3 regions of the Herbaspirillum sp. GW822-FHT03A08 genome follow, and region 2 is predicted to be linked to each of the others. Evidence: predicted binding sites of a transcription regulator. Region 2 holds the regulator's gene; each other region holds the start of a gene.
The links. Region 2 encodes LexA, which represses DNA repair genes until DNA is damaged. Its sites were predicted from a motif close to ACTGTATNNNNATACAGT; they were not measured.
Positions count from the first base shown of each region.

Region 1: the regulator LexA is predicted to act here: its motif matches at 2,993-3,010, upstream of ruvA (Holliday junction branch migration protein RuvA).
Region 3: the regulator LexA is predicted to act here: its motif matches at 4,266-4,283, upstream of AC1RN6_RS13130 (ATP-dependent helicase).

Region 1 is NZ_JBXANR010000004.1:512,375-518,736, forward strand. It holds gene AC1RN6_RS15520 (branched-chain amino acid ABC transporter substrate-binding protein) at 160-1,269, shown strand; gene ruvB (Holliday junction branch migration DNA helicase RuvB) at 1,299-2,354, opposite strand; gene ruvA (Holliday junction branch migration protein RuvA) at 2,375-2,953, opposite strand; gene AC1RN6_RS15535 (DUF808 domain-containing protein) at 3,132-4,085, shown strand; gene ruvC (crossover junction endodeoxyribonuclease RuvC) at 4,082-4,624, opposite strand; gene AC1RN6_RS15545 (GIY-YIG nuclease family protein) at 4,691-4,975, opposite strand; gene purH (bifunctional phosphoribosylaminoimidazolecarboxamide formyltransferase/IMP cyclohydrolase) at 5,125-6,362, opposite strand, start outside.
Region 2 is NZ_JBXANR010000003.1:262,499-268,860, reverse strand. It holds gene rplI (50S ribosomal protein L9) at 83-535, opposite strand; gene rpsR (30S ribosomal protein S18) at 562-846, opposite strand; gene priB (primosomal replication protein N) at 881-1,174, opposite strand; gene rpsF (30S ribosomal protein S6) at 1,209-1,577, opposite strand; gene lexA (transcriptional repressor LexA) at 1,830-2,483, shown strand; gene AC1RN6_RS10400 (tetratricopeptide repeat protein) at 2,681-4,645, shown strand; gene AC1RN6_RS10395 (flagellin N-terminal helical domain-containing protein) at 4,978-6,066, shown strand; gene AC1RN6_RS10390 (flagellar protein FlaG) at 6,149-6,362, shown strand, end outside.
Region 3 is NZ_JBXANR010000003.1:860,862-867,223, forward strand. It holds gene AC1RN6_RS13120 (TonB-dependent siderophore receptor) at 1-1,655, shown strand, start outside; gene AC1RN6_RS13125 (NUDIX hydrolase) at 1,663-2,082, opposite strand; gene AC1RN6_RS13130 (ATP-dependent helicase) at 2,133-4,208, opposite strand; gene AC1RN6_RS13135 (hypothetical protein) at 4,591-4,872, shown strand; gene AC1RN6_RS13140 (diguanylate cyclase domain-containing protein) at 5,424-6,362, shown strand, end outside.

The DNA.
Region 1 (6,362 bases), on a different contig from region 2:
CGCGTGATTTATTCCCATAAATCAACTAAATGGGCTGGTTGCACTTGCCCGCAAGAAAGGGACACGATGATGCGATCCATGCACTCCCCTTTTTCACCTCGCGTTCCGCGAGTTTTACGGCCTTCCTTCATTGTGCCTCGTCTGGCAACGGCATTGCTGATGCTGACTTGCCTGGCGACCTCCGCCGCACAGGCGCAGGACGATACGCTGGAAGTCGGAATCGGCTTCGCCGCGCCATTGACGGAAGTGCGCGTGCAAGCCGGCCTGGATGCCGCCAGACTTGCCGTGGAACAAGCAAATCTGCGCAATCCTCAAGTCGGCGGACGCAAGGTGCGTTTCGTCTTGCGCACGCAGGACGACAAAGGCGACGTACGCACCGCCCCGCTGGTGGCGCAGTATCTGGTCGACAGCGGCGTAGTCGGTGTCATCGGCCACTGGACATCGTCGTGCAGCATCGCCGCCGCGCCCGTGTACCAGCGCGCCCGCATGGCACAGGTGTCGCCGGCATCGACCTCCCATAAATTCACGCAGCTCAGTGCGCCGACGACGTTCCGCATCATGGGACACGACGACGACAACGGCACCTATCTTGCGCGCTATGTCATCAACGATCTGAAAGCCCAGCGCATCATGATCGTTGACGACGGCAGCCAGTTCGGCATCGGCCTGGCGGATCAGTTCGGTAATATCGTGCGCGCGGAAAAGGGCCGCATCATCGATCGCAGCAGCATCAGCAACAAGACTTCGGATTTCAATGCGGTGCTGCGCACGGCAAAACAAGAGAAGGTGGATCTGATCTTTCTGAGCGCGCGCGTCAATCAAAGCGGCGAATTTGTGCGCAACATGAAGCGGCTGGGCGTTTCGGCCACTTTGCTTGCCACCGGCGGCACCGTCAGCATGACGTTCCTGTCCACTGCGGGCGATGCGGCGGAAGGCGTCATGGCCATGGAGCCGGGCCCGGCACTGGAACGGCTGCCCGAGTGGAAGAAGCTGCAAAAAGATTTCTCGACGCGCGGCAAAGGAGAGATGGCGCCCTTCACGATCTTCGCCTACGACGCCACCAGCGTATTGATCGCGGCCATCCTGCAAGCCAATTCGCTGCAACCGGCTGAGATCGTCAAGACACTGCACCAGATTCGCTACAAGGGAGTGACGGGAAACATCTCTTTCGACAGCGAAGGCAATCTGCACCAGCCGGTGTATACGCTCTACCGCGTGCAAAACAAGGTGTGGGTGCCCGTCAAGAGTTTTGGCGCATCAGCAAAGTAGACTAAGGCAATGACGCCGGCCGCGCTGCGTCAGCCGGCCCAGAGGTCGCCGTTGGGACTGGTGCGCGGCGCCGTCACACCGAAGTGAGTATAGGCCGCCGGCGTCGCCACGCGTCCGCGCGGCGTGCGTTGCAAATAGCCTTGCTGGATCAGATAAGGCTCGAGCACGTCTTCAATCGTGTCACGCTCTTCGCCGATGGCGGCCGCCAGATTGTCGAGGCCGACCGGACCGCCGTTGAATTTGAACAGCACCGCTTCCAGCAGTTTGCGGTCCATCAGGTCGAAACCGACCGGGTCGACATCCAGCATCACCAGTGCGGCGTCAGCCATGGCTTGCGTGATGCGGCCGTTGCCCTTCACTTCCGCATAGTCGCGCACGCGGCGCAACAGGCGGTTGGCGATGCGTGGCGTGCCGCGGCTGCGCTTGGCGATTTCCAGCGCGCCCTCTTCGACGATGGGCGCGTTAAGCAAACCGGCGCTGCGCGTGACGATGCGCGCCAGTTCCGGCGGCGAATAGAATTCCAGGCGCGCGACGATGCCGAAACGGTCGCGCAGCGGATTGGTCAGCATGCCCGCGCGCGTCGTGGCGCCGACCAGCGTGAACGGTTGCAGGTCGAGGCGCACCGAGCGCGCAGCAGGACCTTCGCCGATCATGATGTCGATCTGATAGTCCTCGAGCGCAGGGTAGAGAATTTCTTCGACTACCGGCGACAAGCGATGGATCTCGTCGATGAAGAGGACGTCGTTGGCTTCCAGGTTGGTCAGCAAGGCGGCCAGATCGCCGGCGCGCTCCAGCACCGGGCCGGAAGTCTGGCGCAGGTTGACGCCCATTTCACGCGCGATGATATGCGCCATGGTGGTCTTGCCGAGGCCCGGCGGCCCGAACAGCAATGTATGGTCGAGCGCTTCGCCGCGCTGGCGTGCCGCCGAGATGAAGATCTCAAGCTGGCCGCGGACTTTTTCCTGGCCGACGTATTCATCCAGCTGCTTGGGACGCAGTGCGCGTTCGATCGCTTCCTCGTTGGCCGAAGCCGGGGTGGCCGCGATGATGCGCTGTTCGGAGAAGTCGTCAGTCTGGATGCTCATGGATGGTGGCTACGCGCTATTTATGCTTTGGACAACGCCTTGAGGGCGTGCTTGATGCCTTCCGACACGGTGGCGTCGGCCGGCACCTGCTTGAGCGCCAGCGTCGCTTCCTTGTCGGAATAGCCGAGCGCCAGCAAGGCGTTGAGGATATCCGAAGTCGTGTCGTGATGCACTACGCCGCCGACCGCACCCAGATCGGCGCCGAGCTTGCCCTTGAGTTCGAGCAACAGGCGCTCCGCGGTTTTCTTGCCGATGCCGGGCACCTTGGTGAGGCGGCCTGCTTCCTGCAAGGTTACCGCCTGCGCCAAGTCGCTGACCGACATGCCCGATAAGATCGACAAGGCCGTGCGCGCGCCAACGCCGGAGATCTTGATCAATTCCTTGAAAGTATTGCGCTCCTCCGCGCTGCCGAAACCGAACAGCACATGCGCGTCTTCGCGGATCGCCAGATGGGTCAGCAATACGACCTTCTCGCCCAGGCCCGGCAGATTGTAGAAGGTACTCATGGGCACGCCGACCTCGTAACCGACGCCATTGCAATCGACCAGCAATTGCGGAGGATTTTTTTCGAGCAGGATTCCGGAGAGACGACCGATCATGATGGCTGAGGAGAAAGATGAATGGTGGAATGATACAGTACTGTTCGGATAAACAGTATATCCATCAGCAAGGTTGCCACCCCATTGCATGACGAATCCAGCCGATTTGCCTAACACCACTCCGGTGGGCTATTGTCTGCCCTGTTTCCCTTCAGCACATCCCCAATAAAAGGACACCATGGCCGGCAGCAGCTTTTTCGCATTGATCGACGACATCGCCAGCATTCTCGACGACGTTTCCGTGATGACCAAGGTCGCCGCCAAGAAAACTGCCGGCGTGCTGGGCGACGACCTGGCGCTCAATGCGCAACAGGTTTCCGGCGTGAACGCCGACCGTGAACTGCCTGTGGTGTGGGCGGTGGCAGTCGGATCGTTGAAGAACAAGGCGATTCTGGTGCCGGCCGCGCTGCTCATCAGCACCTTCGTGCCGTGGGCGGTGACACCGCTGCTGATGCTGGGCGGCGCCTTCCTTTGCTTTGAGGGATTTGAGAAACTGGCACACAAATATCTGCCGCACGAGGAAGATCACGGCGGCGAAGATCACGGCGGCCAGCATGCCGCTGCGGCCGACAACGGCGATGCCGCCGCCAGCGAGCAGGACAAGATCAAGGGCGCGATCCGCACCGACTTCGTGCTGTCGGCGGAGATTATCGCCATCACGCTCGGCACCGTCGCGACGGCACCTTTGCAACAGCAGATCATCGTGCTGGTCGGCATCGCGCTGATCATGACTGTCGGTGTGTACGGCGTGGTGGCCGGCATCGTCAAGCTGGACGACGGCGGCTTGTATTTGCTGCGCACGGGCGGCAGCAGCGGTTTCGGCCAGTTCAAGCAACGCGTCGGCCGCGCCATTCTGGTCGCGGCGCCTTACATGATGAAAAGCCTGACCGTCATCGGGACGGTGGCAATGTTCATGGTGGGCGGCGGGATTCTGACGCACGGCATTCCGCCGGTGCATCACTGGATTGCGGACGTCAGTACGCCGCTCGCCGCACTGCCTGCGGTGGGCGGTTTGCTGTCGGTGATTGCACCGTCGGTCATCGATGCGATATTCGGCGTGATTGCCGGCGGCGTGGTGTTGCTGGTGGTGGAAGCGGTAAAGCGCGTACTGAAACTTTTCAGAAAAAACTAACCGATCAGACGACCGCCGCGCACGCGCAGCCCCTTCTTCGCCAATCCCGGCGCCAGCGCTCCGAGCGCGCTCAAGGCTTCGCCGCTATGTGCATGGCAGATCGCCACACCCAGCGCGTCGGCGGCATCGGTGCCGGGCAAACCCGGCAACGCCAGCAAACGCTGCACCATATCCTGCACTTGCTGCTTCTGCGCCTTGCCGTGCCCGGCAACGGCTTGCTTGACCTGCAGCGCGGTGTACTCCGCCACCGCCAGATCGGCATTCACCAGCGCACAAATCGCCGCGCCGCGGGCCTGGCCGAGCAACAGCGTGGACTGCGGATTGACGTTGACGAAGACTTTTTCGATCGCCGCGCAGTCGGGTGCGTAAGTCTTGATGACTTCACCGACGCTGGAGAGAATGACTTTGAGCCGTTGCGGCAGATCGGCATCCGGCGTCTTGATGGTGCCGGAGGCGATATAGGTGAGCTTTGTGCCCTGCTTGTGGATCACGCCAAAACCGGTGGTCCGCAAGCCGGGGTCGATGCCGAGAATTTTCATGAGTCCGAGCGCGCCCATGACTGAACAATTACGCGTCGTCCCGGCTCCCGCGGGGACCCAATGCCGTCAAACGACCATTGCATACAGATCATTCCAATAAGGGTTGGTCTTCTCGATCAACTCGATTTTCCAGGCGCGCCGCCATGCCTTCAGTTGTTTTTCACGAGCAATCGCGCTGACGATATCGTCGAAAACTTCAACATACACTAAATCCTTGACTCCATACTTCTGCGTAAATCCGGATATCAAGCCATGCTTATGTTCGTACACGCGCCGCACCACATCGTTAGTAACGCCGACATATAAGGTTCCGTTGCGTCGGCTCGCCAGAATATAGACGAAATAACTCATGCGCGAATATTATCGTGCATGCGTTAATTGTCAAAAAGAAATTTCTGTCGTCCCAGCGAACGCTGGGACCCAGTGTCTTACCGGCCGTCTTTACGACGCTGGGTCCTGACTTTCGTCAGGACAACACAAGTATTTGAGAACGATGAAAATTAATGGCGGAAGTGACGTGTGCCGGTCAGCAGCATCACCACATCACGTTCGTCCGCCGCATCAATCACTTCCTGATCGCGCATCGAACCGCCCGGATGGATCACGCAAGTCGCGCCGGCATCCACTACCACATCCAGACCGTCGCGGAACGGGAAGAATGCATCCGACGCCACGGCCGAACCGGCCAGTGTCAGACCGGCATTCTGCGCCTTGATCGAAGCGATGCGAGCGGAGTCGATACGGCTCATCTGGCCGGCGCCGACACCCAGCGTCATGCCGTTGCCGCAGAACACGATCGCGTTGGACTTGACGAACTTGGCGACGCGCCAGGCGAACATCAGGTCTTGCAACTGTTGCTGTGTCGGTTGCTTCTTGCTGACGACTTTGACGTCGGCCAGCAGCACGTTCTTGGCATCCGGCGATTGCACCAGCAGACCGCCGCCGACGCGCTTGAAATCATACGCGTTCAAGCCATTGCCCAGCGGGATTTCCAGCAGACGCACGTTTTGCTTGGCGGCGAAAATCTTCTTGGCTTCGGCGCTGAATGACGGTGCAATCAGCACTTCGACGAATTGCTTGGCGACCGCTTCAGCGGCTGCGCCGTCGAGTTCGCGGTTGAAGGCGATGATGCCGCCGAAGGCGGACGTCGGATCCGTTTGCAATGCCTTGCTGTACGACTCCAATGGATTGGCGCCGACTGCCACACCGCATGGATTGGCGTGCTTGATGATGACGCAGGCTGCGGTGTCGGCAGCATCGAAGGTCTTGACGCATTCCCACGCGGCATCGGCATCGGCGATATTGTTGAACGACAGTTCCTTGCCTTGCAGCTGGGTGTAATTGGCCAGCGCGCCGTCGCTCTTCTTGACGTCGCGGTAGAACGCCGCCGATTGATGCGGGTTTTCGCCGTAGCGCATGTCCTGGACTTTTTCGAAGTGCAGATTCAGCGTGTCAGGATAGGCGCTGCGGGTAGTGTGTTGCTTGTCTTCACCCAGCGAGGTGAAATAGTTGGTGATGGCGCCATCGTATTGCGCTGTATGCGCGAACACTTTCTTGGCCAGCGCAAAGCGCTTCTCATACGGCAGGTCGCCGCTTGCCTGCAGGTCAGCCAGCACGCCGGCGTAGTCGGTCGGGTCGCAGATGACCACCACATCCTTGTGGTTCTTGGCCGATGAACGCAGCATGGCCGGGCCGCCGATGTCGATGTTTTCGATCGCGTCTTCCAGCGAGCACTCTT
Region 2 (6,362 bases):
AAGAGGACAAATCCGGCACAATAAAAAAGCCAGGCGAACCCGGCTTCTTTATTCAGTACATGGAACGACTTCGGCGTAAAACTTACGCGTGTTCGCCCACGACAGCAACAGTCACGTCAACCACGACGTCGGTGTGCAGAGCAACCGAAACAGCGTGCTCGCCGACGACCTTGAAAGGACCTTGCGGCAGGCGAACTTGCGACTTTTCGACCGGGAAACCTTGCTTTGCCAGCGCTTCAGCGATGTCAAAGTTGGTTACGGAACCGAACAGACGGCCATCAACGCCGGACTTTTGCGAAATTTGAACAGTCAGGCCGCTCAGCTTTTCGCCTTGTGCTTGTGCTGCTGCCAGCTTTTCAGCGGCTGCTTTTTCCAGCTCAGCGCGCTTCGCTTCAAATTCAGCGATCGCTGCGGCTGTAGCACGGCGAGCCATGCGTTGTGGGATCAGGAAGTTACGTGCATAACCGTCTTTGACGCGGACAACTTCGCCCAGGCCACCGAGATTAACGACTTTTTCCAACAGAATAACTTGCATATTTTTCTCCTATATCTCGTCGTCAATTACGCGTTGTGCAGATCAGTGTATGGCAGCAACGCGAGGTAACGTGCGCGCTTGATCGCGGTGTCAACTTGACGCTGATAGTGTGCTTTGGTGCCGGTCAGACGTGCTGGCATGATCTTGCCGTTTTCTTGCACGAAATCCTTCAGAGTGTCGACGTCTTTGTAGTCGACTTGCTCAACACCTGCTGCGGTGAAGCGGCAGAATTTTTTACGTTTGAACAGCGGGTTTTGCTGTTGGCGTTTTTGCTTCAACTTGCTTTTATCGAACTTTTTACCGAATGCCATTTTGCGGCTCCTGATATCTAAAAATTGAGTGGTTCTAAACTACAGATTCAAAATCAACGATGTGAAACACGAGGCTTTTGCTGTTGCGATTTCTGCGTGCCATGAAGCCGGTGAATTTGAGCATCTCGCCGAGACCGGCCCGATTAAGCCGGCCTGAAATTTCGCCTGCAGCAAATGCAGTGATTTCAAACTCGACCAACCTCTTGATGCCTGCCTCAGCCTGTTCCGACTGGTGCTGCAATTTTGCAGTCACTACCGGTATGCCCGCCGGGGTGTAACGTATGACGTCACGCTCGGCGATGATGGCAACAAACTGAAACTGGTTCACTCTCCCTGGTACTTTTCTATCGCAGCGTCAGCAATTAGGCTGCAGGTGCTTCTGCGCGATTGCTCTTTGCTGCATCTTCCTTTTGGACAGCCTTCAGGATTGGCGAAGGACCGGTTTCGGCCTTCTTCATCTTGACTGTCAGGTGACGCAACACAGCATCGTTGAACTTGAAGCCGGTTTCGATTTCGGCCAGAGTTTCGCCGTCAACTTCGATATTCAGGCAAACGTAGTGCGCTTTTGCCAGTTTTTGGATTTGGTACGCCAATTGACGACGGCCCCAATCTTCGACACGGTGAATCTTGCCGCCGCGCGCAGTAACGATGCCCTTGTAACGCTCGATCATCGCTGGAACTTGCTCGCTTTGGTCCGGATGGACGATAAATACGATTTCATAATGACGCATGTAGACTCCTTTATGGACTGATTAACAAATCGCCCACCTCGGCGTCAAGACGAGTGTGGGAAGAGGAAAGCCCGCAATCATACAACATTCGGCCAAAAACCTCAATACATTCAGGCATTTGCTGTTGGATTGCCGCCGTACCACTCGGCCGCACAGATGACATGATTTCAATATTGCAGATTGACACTGCTTTATAACTGTATAAAAATACAGACTGTTTATGCACCCAGCATAACTTCCCCGAAAGCCACCATGCTCAAACTGACCGCCCGCCAGGAACAGATCCTCAATCTGATCAAAGACGCCATTGAAAACACCGGCTTCCCTCCGACGCGTGCAGAGATTGCCACCGAGCTCGGCTTTCGCTCAGCCAATGCGGCCGAGGAACATTTGCAGGCATTGGCGCGAAAAGGCGCCATTGAGATTTCCCCCGGAACATCACGCGGCATCCGCCTGCGGGACAGCGCCTCCTCAATCGGCGGTGGTCGCCAGATGGCGCTGCCGCATCCCGCCCTCATGCAACTTTCGCTGCCACTGGTCGGACGCGTAGCTGCCGGCTCGCCGATTCTGGCGCAGGAACATATAGAGAGTAATTACAACGTCGATCCTGCCCTCTTTTCGGCAAAGCCGGATTATTTGCTGAAGGTGCGCGGCATGTCGATGCGCGACGCCGGCATTCTTGACGGCGACTTGCTCGCAGTCAAAAAGACCGATCAGGCTCGCAACGGCCAAATCGTTGTGGCGCGCCTGGGGGACGATGTCACCGTCAAACGCTATCGCAAAACCGGCTCATTGATAGAATTGCTGCCGGAAAACCCGGACTTCAACATTATTAAAGTATCTGCAGAAGAAGATAATTTTGCACTGGAAGGATTAGCTGTAGGCTTGCTGCGCAGCTGGAACTGACGCAAGTCGCCCCCTCCCCCCAATCCAGGAAGGCCCGCTAATTGCGGGCTTTTTTACGTCTGTTTGCACAATCAAATGAGAAATTGCATCATATGATATGCACTGATTAATTGCGCCGTCACCATGGCGATCAGTTCACCCGCGACGCCCGGAGTGAAGAAGATCCCAGGGACATCATCACCTGCCAAGGATTTCCAATGTCAACGCGTAGCAGCAACAAGCCCGTCAAAAATACATCGCCCAACCTCAAAGATCTGCTTGCCGTTCGTGAATGCCTTAGCTTTCTGGACGACCACAAGGTTGCTGAGGCAAAAGAACTCTGCGCCCAAGTCCTCAAGCGCGCTCCTGACCTGGTTTTCGCCAATCATGCATGGGGACTGATCGCCATGCGCGAAAACAACCATGCAGAAGCAGAAAAAGCGCTGCGCAAGGCAATCAAAGCAGACCCGCAAAACGCCGAATACCTGACGAACCTGGGAGGTGCAGTACTGAGTCAAGACCGCATCGACGACGCAATTGCTATCTACGAACAAGCCATTCAGCTCGACCCCGAGAACAAGGAAGCACGCGTCGGTCTGGCAAACGCATTGCATGAAAAGAACGACGCCGACGCCTCCATCGCGTATTTTGAGGATGCAGCAAAGCGCGCTCCGGACGCGCCGGGCCCGCTCTCCCACTTGGGGAAAGCACTGATCGACGCAAAGCGATATCAGGAAGCCGTTGGCGTTCTGCTGAAGTCGATGGAGCTCCAAATCAACTTCGCCCCCGCCCACACTAATCTCGGCATAGCATTTCAGGAAATGAATATGCTTAACGACGCGCTGGAATGCCACAAAACGTCGTTATTGCTGGACCCTACAGATATCTACGCGCAGTACAAGATTGCCGACACTTATATAAAGCTGAAGGACTACGATAAAGCGCATGAACACTACGAGCGCGTCATCGAGCTGGCTCCCAAGGACCCCAACAGCTATACAAAACTGGCGTCGAGCCTGTTTTCAAATCAGGATCGCTACGAAGATGCGATGACGCTCTTCCATCGCGCGCTGAAAATCGACCCGAAGCATCCGGTAACGCTGAACAATATCGGCGCCACCATGTACGACTATGGCGAGACCACCACGTCTTTGCAATATTTTAAAGATGCGCTGGCCCTCAAACCCAACTATCTGACCGCGCAACACAATCTTGCACTTGGACAACTTTTGGCCGGGGATCTCAAAGATGGCTGGGCCAATCACGAAAGCCGGCTGGAAGTCAAAGAGCGCCGCTATGTCTATAAACTGATCCACAAATTGTTCGGCGTCATCCCCAAATGGGACGGCAAGTCCTCCCTAAAGGGAAAATACATCTTGCTGATGCACGAGCAAGGCTTCGGCGACAGCATCCAGTTCGTACGCTATGTACATATGCTACTCGCTCAAGGAGCGCGCGTGGCCCTGCACGTCAAGGATCCCCTAGCCCGGCTGTTTCGCAGCGTATCGGATCAGATCACCCTGGTCAGGGAGAACGATCCGCTGCCGAAGTGCGATTGCGCCTATGTGTTGATGAGCCTGCCGCTCGCGCTGGGAACCGACCATGTGGAGGATATTCCGTCGTACCCGTCATATTTGTCAGCGGATCCAGCTGATGTTGCCAAATGGGCCGACAAAATAGATACCCTATCGGGAAATAAAACCGACTTGCGCGTCGGATTTGTCTGGGCCGGCAATCCGGAACACGGCAACGATCGCAAGCGTTCGATCCCGCTGGAGACGTTTGCACCTATATTGAACGTCCCCGGCGTCAAATTCTTTTCGATCCAGAAAGGTCATGCGACACCGGACTTGGCCAAACTTCCGCCGGAGTTACCGGTGTTCAATATTGGCAATGATTTCAACGACTTTGCCGATACGGCCGCAGCCATGGCGAATCTGGATCTGATTATTAGCGTCGATACTTCCGTCGTCCATCTTGCCGGCGCACTTGGCCGCCCAACGTGGACGCTGCTCCCTCAAACTCCAGACTGGCGCTGGCTGAATGACCGGGAAGATTCTCCTTGGTATCCGAGCATGCGCCTCTTCAGACAACAAGAACGCGGCGACTGGCCGTCCGTCATTGCAAAAGTATCATCAGAACTGGCTGTATTGCGCGACAAAAAGAAACGAAATCTCGCCTAATCAAAGACTTACCACCCATCCCAATTGCATTGCGTCAACTTTATCCATTGAGGCAATGCAATCCTCCCCCGCATCATTTCAGGAACTTTTACAAATAAACTCACTAAAGTTTTCTGAAATGCCGTCGAAATAAGATTTGCTTGACGTATAGAAGCACGCAGTTTTAGGTCGGACAGCATTGGAAAAAAATTTTTTGCGATAAACATTAAACTTTTTCCGATACCGTCCGATATAGCTAACAACAGCGGTTTGAACGCCTGAGGCTTTAGGTAAAAACCAAAGTTAAGCACTGAAACTCGGATTTATCGGCCTCAAATCTTAGGAGAACTAATATGGCATCAGTCATCAATACCAATATTGCGTCGCTTAACACGCAACGCAATCTGAACACCTCGCAATCGTCGTTGAATACTTCGATTCAACGTTTGTCTTCCGGCTTGCGCGTCAACAGCGCAAAGGATGACGCAGCAGGCTTGGCAATTGCCGACCGCATGAACGCACAGGTCAAGGGCCTGGCAGTTGCGCAACGTAACGCCAACGACGGTATCTCTCTGGCTCAAACCGCTGAAGGCGCACTGAGCACAGTTACCGACAACCTGCAACGTATGCGTGAGCTGGCAGTTCAAGCAGCTAACGGTTCGAACAGCGCACAAGATCGTAAAACGCTGAACGACGAATACAAGCAACTGTCGGACGAAACATTCCGCGTTCTGAACGGTACAAGCTTCAACGGCCAAAACCTGTTCACAGGTATCGGTTCCGGCGCCAGCGCTGGTACTGGTTCCGATTCGGCTAACGTTTCGGCTTCGTTGACACTGACTTTCCAAGTCGGCGCCAATGTTACTGACAACAAGCTGAATGATCAAATCAGCATCTCCCTGTCGGACTTGTCGAATGACAAGACCATCGCCAGCGTTATCGGCACCAGCGCCAAGGGTCTGATCGGTCTGGGCGTGACAACTTCGGTTGACTCTGCTCAAGTGACTTACACTTCGGCTAAGGCTGCTCTGGACAACCTGTTCGCAACTGGTTCGACACTGACAGCAACTGCACTGGCAGCTTCGGCTGTGACTCTGCAATCCGCTATCGACACCGCTAAACTGGCTCTGGACAAGGCAATTGCTGATCCATCGGCACAAAGCGATGCTCAAAAAGCGATCAAGAACCTGGACAACGCGATCAACCTGATCTCGTCCAAGCGCGCAGAATTCGGTGCTGTTCAGAACCGCTTCACCGCCGTTATCAGCAACTTGCAGATTTCGAGCGAAAACATCACCGCATCGCGCAGCCGTATCATGGATACCGACTACGCGGCAGAAACTGCAAACCTCACACGTGCGCAAATTCTGCAACAAGCCGGTACGGCGATGTTGTCTCAGGCGAACTCTGCACCGCAAAGCGTCCTGTCGCTGTTGAAATAGTCTTAAGAGCTATGTAGGATGAAAGTGCGGGGAATATGTATGCGTACGTATTCTCCGCACATTCCTTTAAGGGAGTAACACCATGTCGATTTCCCCACTTAATATCACTGCCGCTGGCGATTCTGGTTCTTATACGCCGGCACAGACTTCAACTACAAGACCAGATCCGGTGGTATCGACTGTTGCACCTGCGGCAACAGCGCAGTCGCAACGTTCCAGCGAGAGCGATGTGGCGAATGCTGTAGATAAGTTGAATGACTTCGCAAGCAAGAACGCGTCGGCAATCACCTTCTCGA
Region 3 (6,362 bases), 600 kb from region 2:
CGGCCAGCGAGTTTTCGGGGCATGTCACGGCGGGCATCGGTTCGTGGAACCGCTACATCACCGAAGCCGATCTCGGCGGCAGTCTCAATACCGCAGGCACCTTGCGCGGCCGTGTGGTGGCCTCGCATGCAGACGGCAACAGCTTTGTCGACAGCAAGAAGCAGAGCGACGACGTGTTCTACGGCATTGTCGAAGCCGATCTGGCGCGCGACACTAAACTGTCGGCGGGATATGAATACGAACGCACTGCCATCAAAGGCGCTAATTTCGGGCAGAGTCCCTTATTCTACGCCAACGGCAGCGCGACCAATTTGCCGCGTTCATTCAACTCCAGCGCACCGTGGAGTACCTGGAACATGACCACCGAGCGCTTGTTCGTCAATCTCGATCAGCGCTTCGACAGTGGGTGGAAGCTGAAGGTGGATGCGGCTTACGCCAAGAACCGCCGCGACCGGTATAGCGCTGACCTTTGGCTCTATCCCGCCAACATCAGCGCCACTGCCAATACGGGGGTGGTACAGGTGGCGAACAATCCCGCTGAAAGCACCAACAAGTCGCTGGACGTGTATGCCACCGGCCCGTTCTCGCTGTTCGGCCGCACGCATGAAGCAGTGGTCGGTTTCAACATCAATCAATACAACTATTACTATGGCAACGAAGGAGCCGTGGTCAACGCTTTCGACCGGCGTGCGGTCAATATCTTCAACCTCGGTGCGGTGGCTCAGCCGAACTTCACCTATCCGCTCAACAAGTTCGGCGGTGATGCCGAGGAAAAGGCGCTCTATGGCGCGCTACGTTTCAAGCCGTTGGATTCGCTGTCGCTGCTGATGGGCGGACGTTTTTCCTGGTATGACAACAAGTCCTATCAACGAGTGTGGACTAACGGCACCAACGGCGCCCTGGTGAACGTCAAGCCGGTGACGGAAAGCGCGGTCTTCACACCCTATGCGGGCATCGTCTACGATCTCAGCAAGGAATATTCCGTCTACGCGAGCTACACCAATATCTTCCAGCCGAACACCGTACGCGATTCGAGCAACCAGATTATCTCGCCGAAACGCGGCATCAATACCGAACTCGGCATCAAGGGCGAGCATTTCGACGGCAAGCTCAACACCAGCTTTGCTGTGTTCCAGACGCAGGAAGACAATGCCACCGAAATCGATACTGGTGCGGCGTTGCTATCGGATGGTACGGTCCCGTATCGCTCCGTGAGCGGTGCCCGCAGCAAGGGATTTGAAGCGACCATTTCAGGGGAAGTCGCAGAGGGCCTGCAACTGATGGCGGGCTATACCTACTCGGCAAAGTTCAGCAACAAGAACGTGTTGATGAACACGACCTATCCGCAGCGCATGTTCCGTCTGGCGACCAGCTACCGCTTCCCGGGTGCACTGAGCAAACTGACCGTGGGCGGCAATCTGAGCTATCAGAGCAGCATTTACTACGATGAAACCTACAGTCTCAAACGTGCAACGCAAGGCGGCATGACCTTGATCGGTCTGATGGCGCGCTACGACTTCACCAGGCAATTCAACATGTCGCTCAATATTGAAAACCTGACGGACAAGTATTACTACACCGGTCTGGGCGGCTATAACGGCTACACCTACGGCAATCCGCGTAATGCGTGGCTGAAAGCGACTTACAGCTTCTGATCGATATTCACGGGCGCGAGAGGGGGAAAACGCTCGTGCCCGCTGCGGTGGAAGATTCGCATGCGGTCAGAATCGATTTCCGATAACCTTCGGGCAAATTTGCTGGCAACGCGTGCCGCGGGAAAACCGCGATGCGTTTGTGTTCATGGCTCACCGATGGTGTAAAGGGACCGGTCAGCGCGCAATAGTAGGTCGCGATGAAAACATGTTTCGACGGAATCACTTCAAACAGATAGGTATCCAGTAGTGCGCCGACCACGACTTCAAGGTCGAGTTCTTCGCGAATTTCGCGTGCAAGGCATTCAGTGGAGGATTCTCCAATTTCGATGCGGCCACCGGGGAGTTCCCACTCTTCACGTTCATTGAGGAGCAGCACGACGTCACCGCCGGGAGTATGTAAAACGCCTTTGATGGATACCGGGTACATGGTGTGTTCCTGAGTGATGTTGCTGTCGGTACGGTTGTAAGGTCTACCTACTATTTCCACATGCCGCGCATGCGTGCCGCCACGTCCACGCGCATCTGCTTTGCGTCAGGACGGCCGCTCGGCCCGACCGCTACAACCGGCCACGCGCTGCTTGAAAAATGCGGCAGTATGCCTGGCGGTATGAAGCGTGTGCGTGACGCATAGACATGGCGGTCGCCTTGCGCATGCTGACCGCCGGTGAAAAACTTTTGCGGCACCATCAGGTGCAGGTCATCCTTGGCGCGCGTCATGGCGACATACAGGAGACGGCGTTCCTCTTCGATTTCATCGGTGCTGCCGGTGGCCAGATCAGCGGGGATGCAGCCGTCGACTACGTTGAGCACATAGACTGATTTCCATTCCTGTCCCTTGGAGGAGTGAATGGTCGACAGGATCAGATAGTCTTCATCGAGCAAGGGAATGCCCGATTGATCGCTGGTGGCATCCGGCGGATCCAGCGTCAGTTCGGTGAGAAAACGTTCGCGCGACGGGTAGCCTGAGGCGATCTGTTCCAATTGCAGCAAATCAGCCTGACGCGTGGTGGCGTCTTCGTGTTTGCGTTCCAGATGCGGCGCATACCAGCTGCGCGCATGGGCGATTTCACCGGGCCAGCCGGTTTTACCTTGCGCCATGAATTGCAGCACTTCGACGAAAGCGCTCCAGTCGTCGCCTGCACGTGGCGGCGCGGGCAGGGTGGACAAGGCGGCAATCGGATCGGCATGCGCCGACATGGCATCGAGCACCTTTTGCGCGGAGCCGGGCCCCACGCCCGGCAGCAATTGCATCAGACGGAAACCCGCCACGCGATCGCGCGGATTCTGCACGAAGCGCAGCATGGCCAGCATGTCCTTGACGTGTGCGCTGTCGAGGAATTTGAGTCCGCCGAATTTGACGAAGGGAATGTTTCGACGCACCAGCTCGATCTCCAGCGGGCCGCTGTGGTCGGAGGCGCGGAACAGGACAGCTTGTTCTTTGAGCGTGCTGCCGGCTTCGCGATTTTCCAGAATGCGCTCAACGATGTAGCGTGCCTGGTCGGCTTCGTCGCGCACGGATACCAGATGCGGCTTGTCGTCGGAGGTGCGCTCGGTCCAGAGATTTTTGGTGAAGCGTTCGAGCGCCTTGTCGATGACGCTATTGGCGGCGGCAAGGATCGGTTGCGTCGAACGATAGTTGCGGTCAAGCGTGACGATGTCGGCCGGCGGGTCGAAGGCGCGTGGAAAGTCGAGGATGTTGCGTACGGTCGCCGCACGGAAAGAGTAGATCGCCTGCGCGTCATCGCCGACCACGGTTAGGCCGCGGCCGTCCGGCTTCAGCGCCAGCAGGATGGAAGATTGCAGACGGTTGGTGTCCTGATACTCATCCACCAGCACGTGGTCGAAGCGGGCGCCGATGTCATCGGCCAGCACGCGGTCTTCGATGGTCTGCGCCCAGTACAGCAGCAGGTCGTCGTAATCGAGCACGTTGTGCGCCTGCTTGGCTTCGACGTAGGCGCCGAAAAGCGTGCGCAATTGCGTTTCCCATTCGGCGCACCAGGGAAAGACCTTGTGCAGGATGCTGTCGAGCGGCGCTTCCGAATTGACGACGCGGGAATAAATGGCGAGACAGGTCGCTTTCAACGGGAAACGTTTTTCCGTTTTGGACAGGCCCAGTTCATGGCGCACCAGGTTCATCAGATCGGCGGAGTCTTCTCTGTCATGGATGGAGAAACTCGGATCGAGGCCGATCTGGTCGGCGTATTCTCGCAAGAGCTGCGCACCGATGCCATGGAAGGTGCCGGCCCACGACAGCGCATCGGCCATGATGCGGCCATTGGCGCCCATTGCTTCGCCGCAAATGCGCTGCACGCGGCGCGTCATCTCGGCGGCGGCACGGCGTGAAAATGTCATGAGCAGAATGCGACGTGGATCGGCGCCGTTGACGATCAGGTGGGCGACACGGTGCGCGAGCGTATTGGTTTTGCCGGAACCTGCGCCGGCGATTACCAGCAGAGGGCGGGCCGGCGCCACATCGCGCTGGCCGGGAGTGATGCCGAACTCCACTGCCTGGCGTTGTTCGGCATTGAGTTTTTCCAGATAATCGATGTTCATTGTTTGCTCGCTGCTGTGAGTTACCGAGTCTGATGCGCCGAGCGCGGGCTCTATTTTACTGTGGTTTTATACAGTTTCGGCATCGGTTACATATTTCCCGGGAAAGCTGCGTCGGCCGGCCGTGAGCAAATAGATGGGTAGTGATGAAAGACCGTCAATGGATTCTGCCGAACTGCTGTCTATACTGAGACGATTGCCCGTGAAAATAATGTTGCAGCGGTCGCAATGCCGCATCTGGTGCGGTGCAGCGGGCGATGGCAACATACCCGGCACTGCTGAAAATGGGTTGATTTCTGCTGCAAAAAAGACGATTCGGCGCTTGTGTCGGACGTGAGTCGCCGAGTAGAATTTCCTTCCGACAACTCCATATAGAGGTGTGGCTATGAACAAGACTCTCGCGTTGCTCGACTGTTTGGCCCAACTCAAGGAGGCGCAGAATTGCGCAGATGCCTTGCTTTCCGATATCGTCGCTGACGCCGTCCGCGCGAACAAAGGCAAGGGCGACGTCCCCAAGCCGGCGACGCTGAAAGCGTTTCGCAACGCACTGAAATCCGCCAACACGCATTGCTATCAGGCGGAGCTGATCCTCGCCGAGTTTGATGCCTTGCAGACGGTCATGCCGATCGGCAAACAGCAACTTCCTTCCGTTACCTACAGCATCTGATTTCGCATCATCTGGTCCGCGTCGCCCGAACGGCGGCAGCGGACCAGATGCTCGGACAATCAATCCGGTTTGCCTTCTGGCAACGCACCAAAACACGCGGCCCCGTCAGCGATGCATGACGAACTTTGTGCAGCTCATGACCACTATGTCGCATATACCGCGCATGTTGCTTGCGCGTCTGCGTTTTTCCTGCCGTCATTTCTCGTTTCCTCGCGCTGTCGGTGACGATCAGTGGAATCCTCTTTGTTGTCGACCTGAAACGAGAAGAGGCCAGCCGCAGCCGTGAGGAAGAATGAAAAGGGCGGGTGGCCGGGAAGGGAATCATCGTGTGTGGAAATTTCTGCCGGCAATCGCGGAACATTGTTGCCGCAAGGCACTCTTAAAAACATCATGTGGTCCATTTGAGCGACAGACCACGCATGACTTTGTGTCTACAATGGACCCGGCAGATATATTGCTTATGCATAGGCATCGGTCCGCGGCATGTCCACACATGTTCCTCGATGTTCATACCCTGTTGCCAGGGAGTTAAATTGCGATCCGGATTTTCATTGAAAGCAAAATGGCCCCGCGCCCTGATCCAGGATGGATGGGGCTTGTCCGTCTGCTTTGTGATGCTGTCGTCGCTGGTGCTGGTGGTGATCTGGAGCATCACGATGATGCATGTGTCCAGTGAAAAAAAGCTGGCCATGGAAAGTGCCGCCGGGGAAAGCAAAAACATGGCTGCGATCATGGCCTCCAATCTCAACGACAGATTGGATCGCGCAATGTTGTACGGAACCGTCGCCAACAAAATTCTGGACGGCGATAACGCTGCCGCCGATTACCTGAATCTGCTCTTCAACGGCGATACCGCCTATGTCCGCTCGGCCGTCTTCGACGCCGATATGAAATTGCGTTATTCATCAGGCGGTTCGCCCACCGAGAGCGGTTTTGCGGATCTGATCCGGCAAACGCATTTTCCTGCTGCTGCGAACGTTGACGGCGCCGCTCCGCAAGTCGGCGCCATCGTGCTGGGAAAAGCCGACGGTTATGCCTGGCGGATTCCTTTGCTGGTACCTTTGAACAGTCCCAGGAATAGCGTGCACGGATTCTTTGTGGCGGTGCTGGATCTTGGCCGCTTCCTCACCGATTATCAGCAGATCGGAGACGGTTACCGAGTCTCGGTGGATAGCGCATCAGGCGCACCCTTGGTGGTGCTCAGCGATGGCAAGCTAACCGGCAGCAGCACGGCAGGCATCGTCAACAAGTTCAGCGGCAGCGAAAATACCCACAGCTCGCCCGGCGTCAGCAATTATCAAAAAGTCGCCGGCTATCCGCTGACCATCACGGTTAGTCTCGATCCGGATTTCATTGTCGCCGACCTGACGCAATCGCATTACGAATACGTGCGCTATGCGATTGTCATCTCGATCGCTGTTGTATCGCTGACGCTGATCCTGATCGGCATTTCTTATCATCGCAAAAGACTGTATCAGCGTCTGGAGCGC